DNA from 2 places in the Bacillus sp. PK3-067 genome. Region 1 is predicted to be linked to the other one. Evidence: a T-box and tRNA genes for the amino acid it is inferred to sense, from the RefSeq annotation. Region 1 holds a T-box; the other holds one or more tRNA genes.
What was found. A T-box is a leader RNA that pairs with one kind of tRNA and senses whether it is charged. The one in region 1 lies ahead of M1D73_RS17115 (tryptophan--tRNA ligase), so its partner is inferred to be a tRNA-Trp.
Positions count from the first base shown of each region.

Region 2: it encodes a tRNA-Trp, which carries the amino acid that the T-box ahead of M1D73_RS17115 (tryptophan--tRNA ligase) is inferred to sense. The anticodon was not compared.

Region 1 is NZ_CP096490.1:3,326,664-3,329,670, forward strand. Features, by position in the region: gene M1D73_RS17105 (DUF2785 domain-containing protein) at 1-326, shown strand, start outside; gene M1D73_RS17110 (NUDIX hydrolase) at 344-790, shown strand; gene M1D73_RS17115 (tryptophan--tRNA ligase) at 799-1,797, opposite strand; T-box leader at 1,842-2,049, opposite strand; gene M1D73_RS17120 (1-deoxy-D-xylulose-5-phosphate reductoisomerase) at 2,188-3,007, shown strand, end outside.
Region 2 is NZ_CP096490.1:741,584-744,590, forward strand. Features, by position in the region: rRNA gene rrf (5S ribosomal RNA) at 1-91, shown strand, start outside; tRNA gene M1D73_RS03730 (tRNA-Val) at 97-172, shown strand; tRNA gene M1D73_RS03735 (tRNA-Tyr) at 181-264, shown strand; tRNA gene M1D73_RS03740 (tRNA-Gln) at 276-350, shown strand; tRNA gene M1D73_RS03745 (tRNA-Lys) at 355-430, shown strand; tRNA gene M1D73_RS03750 (tRNA-Leu) at 445-525, shown strand; tRNA gene M1D73_RS03755 (tRNA-Gly) at 555-629, shown strand; tRNA gene M1D73_RS03760 (tRNA-Leu) at 646-734, shown strand; tRNA gene M1D73_RS03765 (tRNA-Arg) at 738-811, shown strand; tRNA gene M1D73_RS03770 (tRNA-Pro) at 822-895, shown strand; tRNA gene M1D73_RS03775 (tRNA-Ala) at 912-984, shown strand; tRNA gene M1D73_RS03780 (tRNA-Ser) at 1,005-1,097, shown strand; tRNA gene M1D73_RS03785 (tRNA-Ser) at 1,153-1,245, shown strand; tRNA gene M1D73_RS03790 (tRNA-Met) at 1,266-1,342, shown strand; tRNA gene M1D73_RS03795 (tRNA-Asp) at 1,346-1,421, shown strand; tRNA gene M1D73_RS03800 (tRNA-Phe) at 1,430-1,505, shown strand; tRNA gene M1D73_RS03805 (tRNA-Thr) at 1,515-1,587, shown strand; tRNA gene M1D73_RS03810 (tRNA-Trp) at 1,594-1,664, shown strand; tRNA gene M1D73_RS03815 (tRNA-Ile) at 1,675-1,751, shown strand; tRNA gene M1D73_RS03820 (tRNA-Asn) at 1,760-1,834, shown strand; tRNA gene M1D73_RS03825 (tRNA-Glu) at 1,836-1,907, shown strand; gene M1D73_RS03830 (CBS domain-containing protein) at 2,036-2,455, shown strand; gene M1D73_RS03835 (DUF3965 domain-containing protein) at 2,777-3,007, shown strand, end outside.

The DNA of each region.
Region 1 (3,007 bases):
AAGAATTAATTCATTGTTTATTAAATAAAATCTTTATTCCATCTGACCTTTTTCATAATAACGAAGATGAACGCATTGTTACTCCATTACTAGCAATGCTGTATCATGATTTTCCTCAGAACGATTTAATTTCTATTATTCATAAAAAAATAAAAAGGCTTCCTCAAATTAGAAAACGCCTTTCGCTTAATGAGTATTGTATTTTATGTGCCAATATTAAAACCTTTTTACGCACATTATTTTTCAGAACGAAAGATGACCATAACTTAGCCTTTACAGCACGTAAAACAGAAAGAATGTTAAAAGAACTTCCTAACTATTATTAAATACAAGGAGCAATGACATGGGTTATATTGAAGATATGAGAAATCTAGTAGGAAATCATCCACTTATTCTAATAGGATCACACGCCATTATATTAAATGAAAAAGATGAAGTATTGCTGCAGCTCCGTACAGATTTTAACCGCTGGGGCATTATTGGCGGTGCCTTAGAATATAACGAAACGTTAGAAGATGCTTTAAAACGAGAAGTGTTTGAAGAAACTGGACTTATTATTAAAAATCCAGAACTATTCCGTACATACTCAGGACCAGATTTCTTTCAAATCTATCCAAATGGCGATCAAGTACACGGTGTACTCGTTGTTTATATTTGCCGAGAATTTTATGGTGAACTTGTATGCGATCAAAGTGAATCAAAAGAACTACGCTTCTTTTCACTTGATGAATTACCTAATAATCTTCCTCCTGTTATCGAGAAGATTATTACAGATTATCTAAAAAAATAAGGGAACGCTTAACGTTCCCTCTCAAATCCAATCCGTTTTTTAATTTCTGCTAAATTTATCTTCGCAATAGCGCGTGCCTTCTCAGCACCGTTTTCTAATGCTTCATATAATAAATCCGGCTCATTCATATACATTGCGTACTTTTCACGAGGTCCAGCTAACTCACGATCTACAACGCGAAACAACTCTTTTTTCACATCGCCCCATCCGATTCCAGTCTCATATTTTTCACGTAATGACTGTACTTCGTCTTCTGTCGCAAATTCTTTATAAATTGTAAATAAGGTTTCTAGTTCTTTCGGTTCATTTGGAAGTGAAGAGTCTGTTTTGATTTTAAACATTAACTTTCGAAGTTTTTCTTGCTCTGCAAATAATGGGATTACATTTCCGTAACTTTTACTCATCTTCCTTCCATCAAGACCAGGTAAAATAGCTCCTTCTTCTTGCACTACATACTCCGGTAGTGTAAATGTCGTGCCAAATGTATGATTAAAATACGTCGCAATATCACGCGCAATTTCAATATGTTGAATTTGGTCTTTTCCAACTGGTACATGAGTAGCTTGAAATAATAATATGTCAGCTGCCATTAAAATCGGGTACGTGTATAACCCCATATTCACTCCCGCATCGACCTCTAACCCTGCTTCTTTATTTTGCTCCACCTTCGCTTTATACGCATGAGCACGGTTCATAAGACCTTTCGGAGTTAGGCAAGCTAAAATCCAAGCTAATTCTAGAATTTCCGGTACTTCTGTTTGCCGATAAAAAACAACATCTTCCCCAAGTCCAAGCGATAACCAAGTAGCTGCTACCTCTTTCGTATAACTGCTGAACTTTTCTGAATCATGCACAGCATTTAATGCATGATAATCAGCTATAAAGTACAATGCTCTTCCTTCATTATTCTTTGACATTTGTAATGCAGGTTTAATCGCACCAATATAATTCCCTAAATGCGGATAACCTGTCGGCTTAATTCCTGTTAACATTATTTTTTCACTCACACTAACTCCTCCTTTCTCAAAATAAAAAGAGCCCCTCATCCTTAAAAAAGGACGAGAGACTCCCGCGGTACCACCTTAATTAGCTATCATTAGCTCACTTCATACTTCAATAACGTGAAGTAACCGTCTTTACCTACTCATTTCAGTTAGAAGCTCCAGAGCCCATTCCATATTCATCCCTTACTGATTTCCACCACACATCAGCTCTCTAAAAAGTTTCGAATATGTACTCTTCTCTTTCATTGCTTTTTCGTTATTTTTTACAGTTTATCACATTTCACTTCCAAACAAACCCTAATTTTCTATTTTATATAGCAGGAATTTCCACTTCAATTGTCTAATGTTATATAGGTTTGTTGAAATATTCGAAACAACTTTGGAGGTTTTTTCATGGTAAAATATATATCAATTTTAGGTTCAACAGGATCCATCGGCACATCTGCATTAGATGTCGTTTCAGCTCATCCTGAACATTTTAAAATCGTCGGTTTAACCGCAAATTATAATATCGATCTTCTTGAGCAACAAATCAAAACGTTTCAACCTCGTATTGTAAGCGTTGCGACAAAAGACTTAGCAGACAAGCTTCGTACGCGTATTTCAGCAAATACAAAAATCACACACGGGACTGATGGCTTAATTGCAGTAGCTACTCACCCTGATTCAAATCTTGTATTAAGCTCTGTTGTAGGTGTTTCAGGATTACTTCCAACAATTGAAGCATTAAAAGCGAAGAAAGATATCGCTATTGCTAATAAAGAAACTTTGGTTGCAGCTGGACATATCGTAACTGAACTAGCGAAACAAAACGGATGTCGCTTAATTCCAGTAGATAGTGAGCATTCAGCTATTTTCCAATGTTTAAACGGAGAAAATAATAAAGAGATTGAGAAGTTAATTGTAACAGCTTCCGGTGGTGCTTTCCGTGATAAAACACGTGATGAAATGCAAACATTACAAGCAAAAGATGCTTTAAAGCACCCAAACTGGTTAATGGGCGCAAAACTAACGATTGATTCTGCCACATTAATGAATAAAGGGTTCGAAGTAATGGAAGCGAGATGGCTATTTGATATTCCATATAAAAAAATTAATGTAATGATTCATAAAGAAAGTATCATTCATTCTTTAGTAGAATTTATTGATGGATCAGTTATGGCGCAGCTCGGTGCTCCTGATATGAGAATGCCGATTCAATATGCGTTTCACT
Region 2 (3,007 bases), 2.6 Mb from region 1:
CACCCGTTCCCATACCGAACACGGAAGTTAAGCTCTCTAGCGCCGATGGTAGTTGGGACCTTGTCCCTGTGAGAGTAGGACATTGCCAGGCAAAATGGAGGATTAGCTCAGCTGGGAGAGCACCTGCCTTACAAGCAGGGGGTCGGCGGTTCGATCCCGTCATCCTCCACCATATATGTCGGAGGGGTAGCGAAGTGGCTAAACGCGGCGGACTGTAAATCCGCTCCTTCGGGTTCGGCAGTTCGAATCTGCCCCCCTCCACCATTCTTAATTAATGGGCTATAGCCAAGCGGTAAGGCAACGGACTTTGACTCCGTCATGCGCTGGTTCGAATCCAGCTAGCCCAGCCATTAAGAGCCATTAGCTCAGTTGGTAGAGCATCTGACTTTTAATCAGAGGGTCGAAGGTTCGAGTCCTTCATGGCTCACCATTTTAATGAAATATGCGGGTGTGGCGGAATTGGCAGACGCACTAGACTTAGGATCTAGCGCCTTTGGCGTGGGGGTTCGACTCCCTTCACCCGCACTTTTAATAAAATAACTCATACATGTCTTGCGGAAGTAGTTCAGTGGTAGAATACAACCTTGCCAAGGTTGGGGTCGCGGGTTCGAATCCCGTCTTCCGCTCCAATTTTCAATATGACATGCCGGGGTGGCGGAACAGGCAGACGCACAGGACTTAAAATCCTGCGGTGGGTGACCACCGTGCGGGTTCGACCCCCGCCCTCGGCACCATATGCGCCCGTAGCTCAATTGGATAGAGCGTTTGACTACGGATCAAGAGGTTAGGGGTTCGACTCCTCTCGGGCGCGCTTTTATTAACGGGAAGTGGCTCAGCTTGGTAGAGCACCTGGTTTGGGACCAGGGGGTCGCAGGTTCAAATCCTGTCTTCCCGATATTCCCAAAAAACATGGGGCCTTAGCTCAGCTGGGAGAGCGCCTGCCTTGCACGCAGGAGGTCAGCGGTTCGATCCCGCTAGGCTCCACTTTATTTAATATATGTCTCGGAGGTATACCCAAGTTCGGCTGAAGGGATCGGTCTTGAAAACCGACAGGCGGTGAGAATCGCGCGGGGGTTCGAATCCCTCTACCTCCTCCATTTTTTCTTTAATGGTTTAGACATATAATAATAAAATATTTATTTTTTCCTTCATGGAGGTATACCCAAGTTCGGCTGAAGGGATCGGTCTTGAAAACCGACAGGCGGCGAGAGTCGCGCGGGGGTTCGAATCCCTCTACCTCCTCCATTTTTAAAACTTTATATTGTCGCGGGGTGGAGCAGCACGGTAGCTCGTCGGGCTCATAACCCGAAGGTCGCAGGTTCAAATCCTGTCCCCGCAACCAAATGGTCCCGTGGTGTAGTGGTTAACATGCCTGCCTGTCACGCAGGAGATCGCCGGTTCGACCCCGGTCGGGACCGCCATTTATGTTGGCTCGGTAGCTCAGTCGGTAGAGCAGAGGACTGAAAATCCTCGTGTCGGCGGTTCGATTCCGTCCCGAGCCACCATTTTTTTATGCCGGCTTAGCTCAATTGGTAGAGCAACTGACTTGTAATCAGTAGGTTGGGGGTTCAAGTCCTCTAGCCGGCATCATTTAGGGGCATAGTTTAAAGGTAGAACTGAGGTCTCCAAAACCTCCAGTGTGGGTTCGATTCCTACTGCCCCTGTAAAGTATATGGGCCTATAGCTCAGCTGGTTAGAGCGCACGCCTGATAAGCGTGAGGTCGATGGTTCGAGTCCATTTAGGCCCACCATATATTATTCCGCAGTAGCTCAGTGGTAGAGCTATCGGCTGTTAACCGATCGGTCGTAGGTTCGAGTCCTACCTGCGGAGCCATGGCCCGTTGGTCAAGTGGTTAAGACACCGCCCTTTCACGGCGGTAACACGGGTTCGAATCCCGTACGGGTCATACAAAAAAGAGTCAGCATTATGCTGGCTCTTTTTTATTTTGTTAATCCTTTTTATTACGTTACTTTCCAGAAATAAATAAAGGAATTTTGGAAAAGCTATGGTATGTATAAAAAGGAGGAAATCATAATGACACGAGTGAGAGACTTAATGAGTACCCATATTGTACATTGTACACCGCTAGACAATGTATATGAGGCAGCTGTAAAAATGAAGGAAGAATCGATTGGATTAATTCCTGTTGTTGAAAATGAGCAAGTTGTTGGGCTTGTTACTGATCGTGATTTAGTCGTTCGAGGGATTGCTGAAAAACATCCTGGATCTAATAAGATTACAAATGTAATGACAACAAATATTATCTCAGTTTCTCCAAATGATTCTATTGAAAAAGCTACAGAGCTAATGGCACAGCATCAAATTAGACGATTACCAGTAGTTGATAGTGGTCAACTTATTGGCATGTTAGCACTAGGAGATTTAGCTATAAGGGAATCAGCAGATGATCAAGCTGGATTTGCCTTGAGCGAAATCTCAGAGCGTACAGAGTAAATTGAAACTTTCATTAACCGAGAGTTTAATGGTCACTCATAAAGAGCTAAATTATATATAAATTTCAGATACATTATTCTAGTATATATGGATTAAACTAATATGTTAGCGTGATGTATCTGAGACATTATATAATAAGTATGTGGTTAATAATTTCGACATTTTTTTAAAATTTGTTATTCTTAATTTTTAATAAGAGAAAAGATGATATACTGATAGATATAAGTATTATGAGAGATTTTGAATATAACAATATTAATTTTTAGTGGTGCGATAATAAATTAATATTTCCTACATAGATGAAAAGGGAAGGGGAATTATATGAAGGCTGTACAGGGCGATCCAAATTGGAATTTGGTTACAGATACATATATAGAACCAAATAATTTCGCTGAATTATTTTCTTTGCTTGTACCTTGTCACCCAAAAGGTGAGGGGAAAGAACGAACTATATTAGTATGGAAAGAGAAAGAATTTTATAAAGAAGAAAATTTAGCGGCATTTATCGTATATGGCATGAATAAAGCAAAGAAATTACCGCAGTTTCATAAA